DNA from 4 places in the Streptomyces sp. NBC_00385 genome. Region 1 is predicted to be linked to each of the others. Evidence: riboswitches for the same ligand, from Rfam matches in the RefSeq annotation. Region 1 holds a riboswitch; each other region holds the start of a gene.
What was found. A riboswitch is a leader RNA that binds a small molecule or an ion and turns the genes downstream of it on or off. The one in region 1 is predicted to bind cobalamin.
Positions count from the first base shown of each region.

Region 2: it holds a riboswitch for cobalamin, as region 1 does, so the genes downstream of both, OG959_RS30670 (cobalamin biosynthesis protein) here and OG959_RS27380 (prenyltransferase/squalene oxidase repeat-containing protein) in region 1, are expected to answer to the same signal.
Region 3: it holds a riboswitch for cobalamin, as region 1 does, so the genes downstream of both, metE (5-methyltetrahydropteroyltriglutamate--homocysteine S-methyltransferase) here and OG959_RS27380 (prenyltransferase/squalene oxidase repeat-containing protein) in region 1, are expected to answer to the same signal.
Region 4: it holds a riboswitch for cobalamin, as region 1 does, so the genes downstream of both, OG959_RS11385 (ribonucleoside-diphosphate reductase subunit alpha) here and OG959_RS27380 (prenyltransferase/squalene oxidase repeat-containing protein) in region 1, are expected to answer to the same signal.

Region 1 covers NZ_CP107951.1:6,131,804-6,136,007, reverse strand. Annotated here, with positions in the region: gene OG959_RS27395 (LysE family translocator) at 1-562, opposite strand, end outside; gene OG959_RS27390 (hypothetical protein) at 651-1,172, opposite strand; gene OG959_RS27385 (hypothetical protein) at 1,174-1,407, shown strand; cobalamin riboswitch at 1,664-1,785, shown strand; gene OG959_RS27380 (prenyltransferase/squalene oxidase repeat-containing protein) at 1,900-3,159, shown strand; gene OG959_RS27375 (SCO2322 family protein) at 3,216-3,878, shown strand; gene OG959_RS27370 (energy-coupling factor transporter transmembrane component T) at 3,875-4,204, shown strand, end outside.
Region 2 covers NZ_CP107951.1:6,885,244-6,889,447, reverse strand. Annotated here, with positions in the region: gene OG959_RS30685 (class II aldolase/adducin family protein) at 1-429, opposite strand, end outside; gene OG959_RS30680 (inorganic phosphate transporter) at 666-1,928, shown strand; gene OG959_RS30675 (hypothetical protein) at 1,954-2,199, shown strand; cobalamin riboswitch at 2,363-2,494, shown strand; gene OG959_RS30670 (cobalamin biosynthesis protein) at 2,629-3,642, shown strand; gene OG959_RS30665 (cobyric acid synthase) at 3,639-4,204, shown strand, end outside.
Region 3 covers NZ_CP107951.1:1,534,608-1,538,811, forward strand. Annotated here, with positions in the region: gene OG959_RS06670 (ABC transporter ATP-binding protein) at 1-1,037, shown strand, start outside; gene OG959_RS06675 (LysE family translocator) at 1,219-1,863, shown strand; cobalamin riboswitch at 1,943-2,158, shown strand; gene metE (5-methyltetrahydropteroyltriglutamate--homocysteine S-methyltransferase) at 2,319-4,204, shown strand, end outside.
Region 4 covers NZ_CP107951.1:2,636,798-2,641,001, reverse strand. Annotated here, with positions in the region: gene OG959_RS11385 (ribonucleoside-diphosphate reductase subunit alpha) at 1-1,993, opposite strand, end outside; adenosylcobalamin-variant (AdoCbl-variant) riboswitch at 2,141-2,239, opposite strand; gene OG959_RS11380 (GNAT family N-acetyltransferase) at 2,307-2,819, opposite strand; gene mctP (monocarboxylate uptake permease MctP) at 2,936-4,204, opposite strand, start outside.

The DNA.
Region 1 (4,204 bases):
GGCGCCGGGGCGAGCGGGCGAACCAGTCCCGGCCGGTCGCCGCGAGCAGGCCCCACAGGCTGTCCGAGGCCAACGCGATGATGTTGAAGACCAGCCCGAGCACCAGCATCTGCACCGCGATGTGTCCCTGGGCGCGGTCGACGAACTGCGGCAGCACGGCGGCGAAGAACACCATGGTCTTGGGGTTGGCCACACCGACGGCCAACCCGTCCCAGAACGTGCGCAGTCCTCCCTGCGCGGCCTTCTCCTCGCCGGTGAACGCGGCCCGCAGGGAACCTCGTTGCCGCCACGCCTTGACGCCCAGATACACCAGGTAGGCGGCACCGGCCAGTTTCAGCACCGTGAAGACGAGGACGGAACGCTCGACGATCGACCCGACTCCGAGGGCCACGGCGAAGACGAGCAGGAACGCGCCCGTCGTGTTGCCCACGACCGTCGTCAGCGCCGCGCGCCGGCCCTGCGCCAGCGCCCGCCCGATCACGAAAAGCACGCTGGGCCCCGGGATCACGATCAGCAGGAACGACATCGCCGCGAAGGCGAGCAAACGGTCGGTGGACACCATGGGGCTCATGCAAGCACGGCCTCCGGTCGGTCCTCATCCCCTTTTTCCGCGTACGGGCGTGCTGTCGCCGAGGGACGGACGAGGCGGATCAGGGCGACTTCGGCCACACGTAGAGCCTGCCGCTCACCGATACGTCGTCGAATGTCCCACCGTCCATGTGCTCGATCAGGGCCATGGAGACGGCGCCTCGGTCTGTTACGGAGCACACGGCCGCGCCTTCGACGAAACCCCGGGCTTCGCTCTCGCTTCCATCGGAGAGCTGAAGGCCTCCGAAACCGGTCCCGGACGCGGCCTTGCAGGACTCGAAGGTCTTGGGCATGCCGGTCTGCAGGAGTCCCACGCGGGTGTTGGGCAGGGCGCGCAGTTGATAGTCGCCGAAGTCGTCGATGCAGCTTTCGGACGGCCAGTAGAGGAGTTCCGCTCCGCGGGGGTCCTTCACCACGCCGTCGCCGGATTCCACCCGGCTCATGCCGTCGTCGAGGTCGACGATCTGCTGTTCGGAGTGTTCGCAGGAACCCGGCGCGAGGCCCCACATGGTCTCGGTCGCCTCTGCGTACCCGGCCGGCGCCGTGAGGTCGACATCCGAGGTGGCCGAAGGGCTCGCGGACACCGTGTCACTCGAAGTCGCCGTGGGCGACTCGCTCTCCCCCCAGGCTTGGTCCGGGCTCGGCAGTGTGCTCGGTCTGGTTCGCGCGCTGCTGGAGGCCGGGGCGGGTGCCGGGGCAGGAGCCGAGACGGGCTCCGGGTCGTTGCTGAAGATCACCGTCGCCAGGATGCCGGCCAGCGGAATGGCGATCCCGCCGACCCACCATGCCCACCGGGGAGGATCCGTCCGCGGTGGATGAGGCGGAGAAGGAGGAGGGGTAGGGGGCGGGCCCGGTGGCCGGGACGGAGGAGGCGGAGGGAATCCCCCCGGACCTGTTGTCATGCCCGCCCCGCCCTTTCAACCAGACTGATTCTTAAGCCGGTTGTAGTTTAACGATCACTCCTCGAAAGAGCCATGCGCGTTTCGGCGCCTCCGTGGGCGGCCCCGGCAGCGGCCACAGAGGGCCATGCCGTCGGATGCCGGGGCCGCCCACACCGAGGGGCCCCGGGACCCGCCCGGTAGAGTGGGCTGGTCGTCATCATGTCCGTTCAGGGGGAAGCCGGTGCGAATCCGGCGCTGACCCGCAGCCGTGACCGCCCAGCCGGGCGGGAGTCGGAATGCCCTGTCCGTGTCGTGACCGGCTCGTGCCGTCGGGACCCCCCGGTGGCCGGCACCGTCGAGGTATACGGAGCCGGAGCCTGGTGCCTGTGTGTGCCTGTGCCCGGTTCCCCCAGGAGAGGCCCCGCCCGCCATGACCGTACGCCGCAGCGCAGCCGCGCTCGCCGCCACCGCCACCGTGCTCTGTGTGGCCGCAGCCCCGGCCGCAGTCGCCGCGCCGTCCCCCTCCCCCTCGCCGTCCGTGTCTCTGCCCTCGGGGCTGTACGGCACGAAGGACCCGACGTACGACGGGGTGTGGCGGCAGTCGCTGGCCTTCGCCTCGCAGCGGGCCGTGGGTGTTTCGCCCGCCGACGAGGCCGTCGACTGGCTGATCGGCCAGCAGTGCGACAGCGGGGCGTTCCCCGCGTACCGGCCGGACCCGACCGTGCGCTGCGACGCCAAGACCATGGTCGACACCAATGCGACGGCTGCCGCCGTGCAGGCGCTGCACGAGGTCCGCGGGCACGAGGATCTCGTGCAGCACGGGGCCTCCTGGCTGAAGTCCGTGCAGAACAAGGACGGCGGCTGGGGCTACACCGCCGGCAGCCCGAGTGACGCGAACTCCACCTCGATCGTGATCGGCGCCCTCGCCCGGGCCGGCGAGAAGCTCGACGATGTGACGAACAGCGAGGGCAGGACGCCGTACGACGCGCTGCTCACCTTCGCCATTCCCTGCGGCGGCAAGGACGGCGGCGCGTTCGCGTACCAGCCCGACAAGGCCGGCAAGCTCGTCGCCAACGGCGACGCCACCGCGGCCGCCGTGCTCGGATCGCTCGGCAAGGGGCTCGTCGTCGGCAACAACGCCGCGGTGAAGGACCCCACCTGCACCGGGGGTGACACCGTCAAGCCCGAGCAGGCCGCCCAGAACGGCGCCTACTACCTCGCCGGGGCCCTCAAGAAGACCGGCCACCTCGACTCGCCGCCGATGCCCGGCGCCGAGGACAGCGCCCCGCAGCCCGACTTCGGCAACACCGCCGACGCGGTCGTCGCCCTGTCCGCGGCCGGCCACAAGGACAAGGCCGCCGCGTCCGTGAAGTGGCTCGAGAAGAACTCCGCGGACTGGGCGAAGGAGAACGGCCCCGCCGCCTACGCGCAGCTCGTCATGGCCGCCCACGCCACCGGCACCGACGTCCACGACTTCGGCGGCGCCGACCTCGTCGCCCAGCTGAACGCGACGGGTCCCGCGCCCTCCACCGACAAGAAGCCGACGGCGAGCGCCACCGAGGAGGAGAAGAAGGACAGCGGCGACGGGGACGGCATCGGCGGTGTCTGGTGGTTCGTCGGGATCGGACTCGCCGTCGGCGCCGGCGCCGGGTTCCTGATCAGCGGCCGCCGCAAGAACCAGCAGCTGTGAGGAGCCGTCGGGCGGCCTCGGGCCGGAAGAGCGCACGCGCCGGACGGGCCACCGTACTGCTGGTGGTCCTGGGCGCCGTCCTGGCCGTGCTCGGTACGGGCACGGCCCAGGCGGCGGGCTACCGCTACTGGTCGTTCTGGGAGGGCTCCGGCAGCGGGTGGGCGTATGCCACCCAGGGGCCGTCGCTGGTCCGGCCGGACGACGGTTCGGTGCAGGGCTTCCGGTTCGCCGTGAGCGCGGACTCGCAGGACGCGGCCAAGCCGCGCCACGCCCCCGACTTCGCGAAGATCTGCGCGGACACGCCCGCCGAGGACGGCCGCAAGCGGGTCGCTCTCGTCATCGATCCCGGTACGGCCGCCGACGCCCCGGACGGGGAGACTCCCCCCGCTCCGCGGACCGCGTGCGCGCAGGTCCCGGAGGACGCGAGCAGCGCGGAGGCCCTCGCCTCCGTGGCCAAGCCGCTGCGGTACGGCAGCGACGCGCTGCTCTGCGCGATCTCCGGCTATCCGGACTCCGGCTGCGGTGAGCAGGTGTCCCAGGACTCGGGTGGCGGCAGGACCGCCACGGCCGACGCCTCCGCGCCCACGTCGGCCGGTGTCACCACCGGCGGCGACGGTGCGGACGGCGGCGGGCCGTCCGCCGGGGTCCTCGTCGGGGTCGGCGCCGTCCTGCTCGTCGGCATCGCCGCAGTCGCGCAGGCCCGCCGCCGCCGCGGATGACCGGCTCGACGAGCGGTGCGCCTGCGGATACCGCGGGCGCACCGGTGGACCGGGTCCGTGCCTGGCGCGCGCCCGCAGCCACCCGGAGCAACGCACTGCCCGCAGGCGCCTGGTGGCTGTGGGCGCTCGGGCTCGCGACCGCCGCGTCCCGTACCACCAACCCGCTGCTGCTCGGCCTGCTGGTCGGCGTGGCGGGGTACGTCGTGGCCGCGCGCCGCACGGACGCTCCGTGGGCCCGCTCCTACGGGGCGTTCATCAGGATCGGGCTGTTCGTCATCGGTGTACGGCTGCTCTTCTCCGCCTTCCTCGGCTCCCCGATCCCCGGC
Region 2 (4,204 bases), 750 kb from region 1:
TTCGGCCAGTTCGTCCGTGCCGTAGCGGGCATAGGCGGCGACCCGGACGGGGCCGCCCAGCATCGCTGCGGCGTAGTGCACCGACGGCACCTCGGCGACCAGTGCGGAGACGGCTGTGGCGTGCACCGCGTGGGTGTGCACCACGGCGACCGCGTCGGTGTTCCGGTACACCGCGAGATGGAGCGGGAGTTCGCTGGTGGGGGCCATGGTTCCAAGGATCTGGTTGCCCTCCGGATCGACGCCGGTCAGATCCTCGGGGCGGAGCCGGTCGTACGGCACTCCGCTCGGGGTGACGAGTACGGTCCCGCCGACCCGTGCCGAGACGTTGCCCGAGGTGCCCACGACCAGTCCCTCGGAGGCCGTCCGGCGGGCGGTGGCGACGACCGCATCCCAGGCCTGTTCGATCGAATCCCGCCACTCACCGCTCACACGAAGATCCTTTCAACGGATGAGCGGCCCTGTGCCACCCCTCCCACGACAGCCTCCCCGGACGCCGGATTCCGGGCCCACACCGGCCCGTACCGGAATCCCGCCGTCACCCGTCGGACGAAAAGGGCGGCGGCACTCCGGTTGGGGTCACCGCAACGCCCTGCCCAGTTCATCTTCCGTTCACTCAGGTTGCCTACGGTCCACGTGCCACTGACGTCGAACGATTGCCTGGGTAAATGGAACACATCACGCTGCTGCTCGCGATTGTGATCGTGACAGCTCTAGTGTTCGATTTCACGAACGGTTTCCACGACACCGCCAACGCGATGGCCACCACCATCTCGACCGGCGCACTCAAACCCAAGACAGCGGTGGCCATGTCCGCCGTTCTCAACCTCGTAGGCGCGTTCCTGTCGGTGGAGGTCGCCAAGACGATCTCCGGCGGGATCATCAACGAAGACGGGCTCAGAACCGAGGTCATCTTCGCGGCGCTCGTCGGCGCCATCCTGTGGAATCTCCTGACCTGGCTGGTCGGCCTGCCGTCCAGTTCCTCCCACGCACTGTTCGGCGGCCTGATCGGCGCCGCGGTGATGTCCGCGGGCTGGTCGTCGGTCGACGGCGGCACCGTCGTCACCAAGGTGCTGCTCCCCGCGGTCGCCGCACCGGTCGTCGCCGGTCTGGCCGCGTTGCTGGCCACCAAGCTGACGTACCGCATCGGCGGGAAGGTCAAGGGCGGCGCCCAGGAGAAGGCCACCGCGAAGGGGTACCGCGCCGGCCAGATCGCCTCGGCCGGTCTCGTGTCGCTCGCGCACGGCACCAACGACGCGCAGAAGACCATGGGCATCATCACGCTCGCCCTGGTCACCGGCGGCGTCCTCTCCCCCGGCTCCAACCCGCCGGTCTGGGTCATCGTCTCCGCGGGCCTCGCCATCGCTCTCGGCACCTACCTGGGCGGCTGGCGCATCATCCGCACCATGGGCAGCGGCCTGACCGAACTGAAGCCGCCGCAGGGCTTCGCCGCCCAGACCAGCGCGGCCACCGTCATCCTGGCCTCGTCCCACCTCGGTTTCTCCCTCTCCACGACCCAGTCGTGCTCCGGCGCCGTCATGGGCGCGGGCCTCGGCCGCAAGGGCGGCGTGGTCCGCTGGTCCACCGCCACCCGGATGTTCGTCGCCTGGGGCCTGACCCTGCCGGCCGCCGGTCTGGTCGGCGCGGGCGCGGAGTTGCTCACCAAGCAGGGCACCTGGGGTGTCGTGGTCGTCGCGGCGCTCCTGATCGCCGGCTCCGGTGCGATCTGGGTGCTGTCGCGGCGCAAGCCCGTCGGCCACGACGACGTCGCCCCGGCCGGTGCGGACGCCGAGCCCGCGGGCGTCGTCACCACGGCCATCGCGGCCGTCAGCCCGCCGCCCACCGCGGCCGCTCAGCCCCACGACCTCACGGCCACCATCCCGGCCCCCGCCGGGCCGGTCGCCGACCCGGCCCGACCCGCCACGGTCTAAGAGCCTCCGGTAAGGACAGATCCCCATGAACATCGACTGGGCAGCCCTCGGCACCGTCTTCGGTGTCTCCCTCGTCGCCACCGTCGCGCTGGTGGGCCTCTTCACCCTCGGCGTCGTCGGCCTCTCCAAGCAGCCCGAACCGGCCGCACAGGGCGGCTCGGCGGGCGGTCCGGCGGGCGGTTCGCTCATGCTGGCCCGCGCCGGCGCGTACGTCTGCTTCGGCCTGTGCGCCGCGGCCGTGGCCTACGGCATCTACCTGATCGTCGTCTGATCACCGCCTGAGCCCCACCGGTCCCACCCGCATCGGGCCGGACGCACCACTGGTGCGTCCGGCCCGATGTGCGTCTCAGCACACTGCACCGTCGCAGGTCAACGGCAAGTTGACGGGCGTTCGCAGAGCGTGGTGGACTGCCGGAGCCATTACGGCGACAGCAGAGGAAGCCGGTGCGAATCCGGCGCGGTCCCGCCACTGTCACCGGGGAGCAGTCCCCCACCACTGGAAGTCACGGTCCACGCAAGCGGACTGGAAGGCCGGGGGAACTGCGGATCCGGAAGCCAGGAGACTCTCGTCGCCGTCACGTCGAACCAGGGCGCGGACCCTGAGTGAGGACATATCGCCATGCCCGGCTGCCGTGCGTCCCTTCCTGTGCAACGCAGAACAGGTCCTGAGGTCCTTCGAGGCGCAACGGCCGGCTGAACCGTGCGTGCCGATCGCATCTTCGCGTACGGCGCCACGGCCGGTCTGATCGGCGATCTGCTGCTCGGTGATCCCCGCAGGGGGCACCCGGTCGCCGCCTTCGGGCGGGCCGCGGCAGGCGTCGAACGCCGTCTGTGGCGCGACCACCGCGGGTGGGGCGCCCTGCACACCGTGCTCTGCGCCGGAGGCGCCGCCGGGGGCGCCGCGCTGGCCTCCCGCGCCCTGCGCCGCCACCCCGCCGCGTCCGTCGTCCTGACCGCCGCCGCCACCTGGTCCGTCATCGGCGGTACGTCGCTGGGGCGCGAGGCCCGGGCCATCGGTGGCGCGCTCGCCTCCGGGGACATCGAACGGGCCCGGGAGCGGCTGCCACATCTGTGCGGCCGCGACCCGCAGTCCCTGGACGGTCCGCAGATCGCCCGCGCCGTCGTGGAGTCCGTCGCCGAGAACACCTCGGACGCCGTGGTCGGCGCCCTGGTGTGGGGCGCGCTGGGCGGGGTCCCCGGACTCGTCGGGTTCCGGGCCGCCAACACGCTCGACGCGATGGTCGGTCACAAGTCGCCCCGCTACCGGCGTTACGGCTGGGCCTCGGCCCGCCTCGACGACCTCGCGGGCTGGCCGGGCGCCCGGCTGACGGCCCTCCTCGCCGTGACCGCCGGGGGGCGGCCACGGGAAGCGGTGCACGCCTGGCGGGCCGACGCGGCCAAGCACCCGAGCCCCAACGCGGGCCCCGTGGAAGCCTCGTTCGCCGGCGCGCTCGGCGTACGGCTCGGCGGAACACTCACCTACGGCGGCCGGGTCGAGCACCGTCCCGTGCTCAACGGGGAGACCGGCCGCGCGGTGGAGCCCGCCGACATCGAGCGGGCCGTACGGCTGTCGCGCCGGGTGAGCGCGCTCGCCCTCGGCGTGAGCGTGGCGGCCCGGCTGGGCGCGGGGTTCGCGGCACGAAGGATCGCGGGGGCCCGCACCGCGGGTTCCCGCAGCACGGCACCCCGATTCTCAGAACGGAGACCGACATGAGCGGCGGACTGCTGGTCGCCGGGACCACATCGGACGCGGGCAAGAGCGTCGTCACGGCGGGCATCTGCCGCTGGCTGGTGCGCCGGGGCGTGAAGGTGGCGCCGTTCAAGGCGCAGAACATGTCACTCAACTCCTTCGTCACCCGCGAAGGCGCCGAGATCGGCCGCGCCCAGGCCATGCAGGCCCAGGCCGCCCGGGTGGAGCCGACCGCGCTGATGAACCCGGTGCTGCTCAAGCCCGGCAGCGACCGCTCAAGCCAGGTCGTCCTGATGGGCCGTCCGGTCGGCGAGATGAGCGCACGCGGCTACCACGGCGGCCGGCAGGAGTCGCTGCTGTCCACCGTCGTGGACTGTCTGGAGCAGCTTCGGGGCACGTATGACGCGGTGATCTGCGAAGGGGCGGGCAGTCCGGCCGAGATCAACCTGCGGCGCACGGACATCGTGAACATGGGCATCGCACGGGCGGCGCGCTTCCCGGTGGTGGTCGTCGGCGACATCGACCGCGGCGGGGTCTTCGCCTCGTTCTTCGGTACGACGGCGCTGCTCTCGGCCGAGGACCAGGC
Region 3 (4,204 bases), 4.6 Mb from region 1:
AGGGCCTCGACGCCCGCCTCGTCGTCGAGCGCGGCACCTTCCGCCTCGATGTGACGCTGGCCGTCGCACCCGGCGAAGTCGTCGCCCTGCTCGGCCCCAACGGCGCCGGCAAGACCACGGCCCTGCGCGCCCTCGCCGGCCTGACACCACTCACCGACGGCCATCTGCGGCTGGACGGAACGGCATTGGAGCGTACGCCGCCGGAGTCCCGCCCCGTCGGCGTCGTCTTCCAGGACTACCTGCTCTTCCCCCACCTCACCGCCCTGGACAACGTGGCCTTCGGACCACGCTGCCACGGGGCGACCAAGGCCGCGGCCCGTAGTGAGGCCACGAAGTGGCTCGGCCGCCTCGGTCTCGCGGAGCACGTCGACGTCAAGCCACGCAGCCTGTCCGGCGGCCAGGCCCAGCGTGTCGCCCTGGCCCGCGCCCTGGCGACCCGGCCGCGTCTGTTGCTCCTGGACGAGCCGCTGGCGGCGCTGGATGCCCGCACCCGCCTGGAGGTCCGCTCGCAACTCCGGCGGCATCTGGCCGAGTTCGAAGCCGTCGCCGTCCTGGTCACGCACGATCCGCTGGACGCGATGGTCCTGGCGGACCGCCTGGTCGTGGTCGAGGACGGCCGGGTCGTCCAGGAGGGTGCGCCGTCCCACATCGCCCGCCATCCCCGTACGGACTACATCGCCCGTCTGGTCGGCCTGAACCTCTACCGGGGCTCGGCCGACGGCCACACCGTCCGCCTCGACGACGGCCCTCCCGCCACCACCATGGAGGCCCTGTCCGGTCCGGTCTTCGTGGCCTTCCCGCCGAGCGCCGTCACCCTTCACCGTGACCGCCCCGCGGGCTCCAGCGCCCGTAACCTCTGGCAGTGCGAGATCGCGGGCCTGGAGACGCACGGCGACCAGATCCGCGCCGACCTCACCGGAGAGCTGCGTCTCACCGCGGACCTGACCACGGCCTCCGCCGCCGAACTCGACCTGCACCCGGGCGCGGCGGTCTGGGCGACGGTGAAGGCGGCGCAGACCCACGCCTACCCCGTCTGAGACGGACGCGCACCCGCCGAGTCGAGACGGGAACGGGGCCTGGGGCGGCCGAAGTTGCCCAGACGCCGAGCTCTATGCTGCAGCGGGCGGGACAGGCACGGCACATGCGTCGCACCCGTCCACCACAGCCGGGTGAGCCGCTGCGCATCAGGCACCCGACGAACGACCTGGAGGTTGACCGGTGATCACTCTGACCGCAATCGGAGGAGTGGCACTGATCGAACTGGGCATGGCGCTGACTCCGGGACCGAACATGATCCACCTCGCCTCCCGGGCGATCACCCAGGGCCGCAGGGCGGGCCTGGTCAGCCTCAGTGGGACCGCAGTGGGGTTCGTGTGCTATCTGCTGGCCGCGGCGGCGGGCCTGTCCGCGCTGTTCGCCGCCGTGCCGGTGGCGTACACGGTGATCAAGCTTGCCGGGGCCGCCTACCTGGCCTACCTCGCCTGGAGCATGCTCAAGCCGGGCGGCCGCTCACCGTTCGACCCGGCCGGGGATCTGCCTCCGGTCTCCGACGCCCGTCTGTTCTCGATGGGGCTGCTGACCAACCTGCTCAACCCCAAGATCGCGCTTCTGTACGCCGCCCTGCTGCCCCAGTTCCTGGACCCGCGGGGAGGTCCGGCGTGGGCGCAACTCCTCCAGCTCGGTGGGGTGCAGGTCATCGTGGGCATCACCGTGAACGGTCTGATCATGCTGGGCGCAGCCCGCATCTCGGGGTATCTGGCCACCCGGCCCCGCGCCATGACGGCCCAACGGCTCACGTCGGGCGGCCTGCTCGGCGTCTTCGCGTTGCGCACCGCGCTGTCCCGCACCGCGGTCTCCGCCTGAGCCGGGTGAGCGGGCACGATCCGCAGGCTCCCCGTTCCGGAATGTGAACCGCGGTCCCCAGCGGTGCGGCCCACCCTCTAGGCTGGCTGGTGCAGCTGGTTCGCCCTGTCCGCCAGGCAGACGCGTCGTAAGAGGGAACCCGGTGGAAATCCGGGACTGCCCCGCAGCGGTGAGTGGGAACGACCGCCGTCATACGCACTGGATCCGATCGGGTCCGGGAAGCGACGGCCAGTAGGTGTCCGCCTCGGCGGACCTGCCCGCGAGTCCGAAGACCTGCCCGTTGCCCGCACGTGCCCCTTGGCGTGCGGATATCCCGGTGACCTCGTGGGCGGGTCGGCGTACATACCGCACGGAAGCGCGCGCCGACGGCGCACGGGATCCGTCCGGTTCGTCACACCTTCGCGTCCGCGTCCCGGCCCGGGATGTTCAGGAGTCAACTCGCGAAGGAGAGTTCCATGACCACCGAACCCGCAGCCGCGGCGGCACGAGCCACCGTGTACGGCTATCCCCGCCAGGGCCCCGACCGGGAACTGAAGAAGGCGGTCGAGGGCTACTGGAAGGGCCGGGTCACCGCCGACGCCCTCCGGGCAACCGCGGCCGGTCTGCGCCGGGCCAACTGGAGGCGGCTGGCGGATGCCGGCGTCCACGAGGTTCCGACCGGCGACTTCTCGTACTACGACCACGTCCTGGACACCAGCGTCATGGTCGGCGCGGTTCCGCAGCGGCACCGGGCGGCCGTCGGGTCCGACGCGCTCGACGGGTACTTCGCGATGGCCCGCGGCACGCAGGACGTCGCTCCCCTGGAGATGACCAAGTGGTTCGACACCAACTACCACTACCTCGTCCCCGAGCTCGGCCCCGACACCGTCTTCACCACCGACTCCACCAAGCAGGTCACCGAGCTGAAGGAAGCCCTCGCGCTCGGGCACGCAGCCCGGCCGGTGCTCGTCGGCCCGGTCACGTATCTGCTGCTGGCCAAGCCGGCCCCCGGGGTGGCGGCCGGCTTCGAGCCGCTCACACTCCTGGACCGGCTGCTGCCCGTCTACGCCGAGGTGCTCGCCGACCTGCGCGCCGCCGGAGCCGAGTGGGTCCAGCTGGACGAACCGGCCCTGGTCCAGGACAGGACGCCGGGTGAGCTGAACGCCGCCGCCCGCACCTACCGGGAGCTCGGCGGCCTGACCGACCGGCCCAGGCTCCTCGTCGCCTCCTACTTCGACCGGCTCGGCGAAGCACTCCCCGTCCTGGCGAACGCCCCTGTCGAGGGCCTGGCGATGGACTTCACCGGCGCCGCGGCCGCCAATCTCCACGCGCTGGCCTCGGTGGGCGGAATCCCCGGCAAGCGGCTCGTCGCCGGGGTGGTCAACGGCCGCAACATCTGGATCAACGACTACGAGAAGTCCCTGTCCACCCTGGGCACGCTTCTCGGCCTCGCCGACCGGGTCGACGTGTCCGCCTCCTGCTCCCTCCTGCATGTGCCGGTCGACGCCGCGGCGGAGCGGGACATCGACCCCCAGATCCTTCGATGGCTCGCCTTCGCCACCCAGAAGACCGCCGAGATCGTCACGCTGGCCAAGGCGCTGACCCGGGGCACCGCCGCCATCGCCGCGGAGCTCGCCGTCAACCGGGCCGATCTGGCCTCCCGTGCGGACTCCCCGATCACCCGCGACCCTGCCGTGCGGGCCAGGACCGCTGCTGTCACCCGTTCCGACGGCCGCCGTTCCCTGCCGTACGAGGAGCGTGCTGCCGCTCAGCGGGCCCGCCTCGGGCTGCCGTTGCTGCCGACGACCACCATCGGTTCGTTCCCGCAGACCGCCGGGTTGCGCACGGCCCGCGCCGACCTGCGCAAGGGCCGGATCGACGTGGCCGGCTACGAGGAGCGGATCAGGGCCGAGATCGGCGAGGTCATCTCCTTCCAGGAGAAGACCGGCATCGACGTCCTGGTCCACGGTGAGCCCGAACGCAACGACATGGTGCAGTACTTCGCCGAGCAGCTGACCGGGTACCTCGCCACGCGGCACGGCTGGGTCCAGTCCTACGGCACCCGCTACGTCCGGCCGCCGGTCCTCGCGGGCGACATCTCCCGGCCCGGACCGATGACGGTGCGCTGGACCTCGTACGCCCAGTCGCTCACCGACCGCCCGGTCAAGGGCATGCTGACGGGGCCCGTCACCATGCTGGCCTGGTCGTTCGTCCGTGACGACCAGCCGCTCGGCGTCACCGCACGCCAGGTCGCCCTGGCGTTGCGGGACGAGGTCGACGATCTGGAAGCGGGCGGGACCTCGGTCATCCAGGTCGACGAACCCGCTCTGCGCGAGACCCTGCCCCTGCGCGCCGATGACCG
Region 4 (4,204 bases), 3.5 Mb from region 1:
GCGCGTCCCACACGCCGAGCTTCTTCAGCTCGTCCACCAGATAGGCGTTGACCTGGAGGAACTCACCGCTGAGCGTCTCGCGCTTGAAGAGGTTGGAGACCTGCGGCTCGATGCACTCGTACACGCCCGCGATCGAGGCGATCGTCGCCGTCGGCGCGATGGCGAGGAGCAGGGAGTTGCGCATCCCGGTCTTCGCGACCCGTGCGCGCAGCGCGTCCCAGCGCTCCGGCCAGTTCAGCTCGGTGTCGTAGTGGTCCGGGTGCAGCACGCCGCGGGCGGCACGCGTCTCGGACCAGGCGGGCAGCGGGCCCGAGCGCTCCGCGAGGTCGCAGGACGCCTCGTACGCCGCGAGCATGATGCGCTCGGAGATCCTCGTCGACAGGGCGCGGGCCTCGGGGGAGTCGAACGGCAGCCGCAGCTGGAAGAAGACGTCCTGGAGACCCATCGCGCCCAGGCCCACCGGCCGCCAGCGGGCGTTGGACCGGCCGGCCTGCTCGGTCGGGTAGAAGTTGATGTCCACGACCCGGTCGAGGAACGTCACGGCGGTACGCACGGTGGCGTCCAGGCGCTCCCAGTCGATGGTGCCGTGGGAGACGAAGGCGCCGAGGTTGACCGAACCCAGGTTGCAGACGGCCGTCTCGCCGTCGTCGGTGACTTCCAGGATCTCGGTGCACAGGTTCGAGGAGTGCACGACCCGGCCCGGCTCGGCCGTCTGGTTCGCAGTCCGGTTGGAGGCGTCCTTGAACGTCATCCAGCCCTGGCCGGTCTGGGCCAGCGTGCGCATCATCCGGCCGTACAGCTCACGGGCCGGCATGGTCTTGCGGGCCAGGCCCTTGGCCTCCGCGGCCCGGTACGCGGCGTCGAACGCGTCGCCCCACAGGTCGACCAGCTCGGGCACGTCGGCCGGGGAGAACAGCGACCAGGTGCCGTCCGTGTCGACCCGGCGCATGAACTCGTCGGGGATCCAGTGCGCCAGGTTGAGGTTGTGCGTGCGCCGCTGGTCCTCGCCCGTGTTGTCGCGCAGCTCCAGGAACTCCTCGATGTCCGCGTGCCACGTCTCCAGGTAGACGGCGGCGGCGCCCTTGCGGCGGCCGCCCTGGTTGACGGCGGCGACGGAGGCGTCGAGCGTCTTCAGGAACGGCACGATGCCGTTGGAGTGCCCGTTGGTGCCGCGGATCAGCGAACCGCGGGCACGGATACGGGAGTACGAGAGGCCGATGCCGCCCGCGTGCTTGGACAGCCGCGCCACCTGGTGGTAGCGGTCGTAGATCGAGTCCAGCTCGTCCAGCGGGGAGTCCAGCAGGTAGCAGGAGGACATCTGCGGGTGCCGGGTACCGGAGTTGAACAGTGTGGGGGAGGAGGGCAGGTAGTCCAGCCGGCTCATCAGCCCGTACAGCGCCGCGACCTCGTCCAGGGCGCGCGCGGAGGTGTCCTCGGCCAGCCCGGCGGCGACGCGCAGCATGAAGTGCTGCGGGGTCTCGATGACCTCACGGGTGTGCGGGTGGCGCAGCAGATAGCGGCTGTGCAGGGTGCGCAGGCCGAAGTAGCCGAAGCGGTCGTCGGAGCCGTCGGCGAGCGACTGCCCGACGAGCGCGTCCAGGGCGGCGGCGTGGAGGGTCACGAACTCGGCGGTGCGGTCCGCGATCAGGCCCTCGCGGTGCCCGACGGCGACCGAGGCGGAGAACGACGTCGCGCCCTGCCCGGCGGCCTCGTCCGCGATGGTGCGGGTGAGGAGGCGGGCGGCGAGCCGGGAGTAGGCGGGGTCCTCGGAGATCAGGCCCGCGGCGGCCTCGGTGGCCAGCGAGCGCAGCTCGGCCTCGTCCGACCGGGCGTTGCGGCCGCGCAGCGCTGCGGCGGCGACGCGTCCGGGGTCGGTGTCGGGCAGATCGGCGGTGAGGTCGGTCAGGGTCCGCAGCAGTGCGGTTCCCGGTCCGTCGCTCGTGGTTCCCGTTGATTCGGCCGCTGAAACCGGATCGGCTGGCGCGATGGTCACGCGGTGCTCTCCCTCGCTCGGCTCGGGGCCTTCGGGGAGCGGAGGGCGGCCGGGCGGAGCGCGGCAGGGCAGCGCTCCGTGCGGCGTCCACCGGCCCATCCACGAGGCCCGGACGTCTGGGCATCCGGATCGGTCGAGCCGGATGCGCTGTCGGCAGGACCTCGGACTACGGGGTGCGCAAAAGCGCACCGATCACACCGTTGCGGGACAGTTCCGGATTCGCACCGGATTTCCCTGCGGCGACAGCAGGCATGAGCATACATGTGGGGGCTGCCCGATGCGGCAGCCCCCACATGTTGTGTCGTGCTCGCTCTCATACCGAAGGGCGCAGCTCCAGACGGAACGTCAGCAGGGTCAGGTCGGCGACGGGGCTCCAGTCCCTGTCGGGGGTGCGGTGGAAGCCGAGTCGCCGGTAGATCCGGTGAGCCCCGTGCATCGCCGGCTGCGTCGACAGGACGATCCCCGAGACCCCCGCGGTGGCCCGTGCACGGTCGACACAGGCCCGTACGAGCGCCTCCCCGGCTCCTGCGCCCCGGGCCTCGCGGGAGACCGCCAGCGTCCGGAATTCCGCCTCGTCCGCCGCTGCGATGTCGGCCCACGGGTTCCCCGGGGGTGCGTAGGTGACCCCGCCCAGAACACGTCCCTGCGCGTCGGCCGCCACCAGCACCTCGGCCTCGGCCGCCCGGCGGGGGACGTCGCGCAGCTGCGTCAGGTACGGATCGCCGTCGCCGAACTCCAGGAGGCCGTCGCCGAGATAGGCCTCGGCGGTGATATCGGCCAGGATGGTGTGCTCGGCGGTCTCGATCGGCCGGATCGTTATGTCCATGGGGGGAGTCTGCCGCACGGGCGGGCCGTGGCCGCAAGCGACTTCCGCGAGACGTGCGAACGGGCCGCCGCGCCTCTCCGGGGAGGGGTGCGACGGCCCGTTCACGCGGCGGGTGGTCAGTGACCGCCCGGAGCACCGGCGGTGGCCGGCGGGAGTTCCGTCTTCACGCCCGGGTCTCCCGCGTCCGCGGTGTAGTCGCCCGGGGAGGTCTCGTCGACCCCGGCGGGCGCCTTCACGGCGTTCAGGACGAAGGTGAGGACGACGACGACCACGACGTTCAGCACGAAGGCCGTCAGACCGATGTAGCCGATCTCGCCGATACCGGGGATCTCCTTGGAGGACCCGCCGAAGTGCTTCTGGGTCGGGCTGGCGACCCCGTAGGCGGCGATCGTGCCGTACAGCATGCCGACCGCCCAGCCCGCGAGCAGCGCCCAGCGGTGGAACCACCGGGTGAACAGCCCGCCGACCAGGGCCGGCATCGTCTGGAGGATCCAGATCCCGCCGAGCAGCTGGAAGTTGATCGCGACCGTCTTGTCCATGGTGAGGACGAAGGCGAGCGCGCCGACCTTCACCAGCAGCGACACCAGCTTGGAGACCTTGGTCTCCTGCGCGGGTGTGGCGTCGGGCTTCAGGAAGTCCTTGTAGATGTTGCGGGTGAACAGGTTCGCCGCGGCGATCGACATGATCGCGGCGGGCACCAGGGCGCCGATACCGATGGCGGCGAAGGCCACGCCCGCGAACCAGTCGGGGAACATGTTCTCGAACAGCTGCGGGATCGCCAGCTGGCCGTTGTCCACCTTGACGCCGGCGGCGATCGCCATGAACCCGAGCAGCGCGAGCAGCCCCAGCATCAGCGAGTACAGCGGCAGGATCGTCGTGTTGCGGCGGATCACGTCACGGCTGCGGCTGGAGAGCGTCGCCGTGATCGAGTGCGGATACATGAAGAGAGCCAGCGCGGAGCCGAGCGCCAGGGTGGCGTAACCCCACTGGCCCGCCTCACCCGGAGCGAGACCGGCGACCGGTTTTCCGGCCGCCTCGTTCTTCGCGGAGAACGCCTCGCCCGCCTTGGCGAAGATGTCGTCGAAGCCACCGAGCTTGATCGGGATGTAGATGATCGCCACGGCGATGACCAGGTAGATCAGCCCGTCCTTGACGAACGCGATCAGCGCGGGGGCGCGGAGCCCGGAGGAGTACGTGTACGCGGCGAGCACCGCGAACGCGATCAGCAGCGGCAGGTCCTTGATGAACCAGTGCGTGTTCTCGCCGCCGCCGACGCCCATCACGTCCAGCACCGCCTGGATGCCGACGAGTTGGAGGGCGATGTACGGCATCGTGGCGAGGATGCCGGTGACGGCGACCGCCAGCGAGAGCCCCTTGGAGCCGAA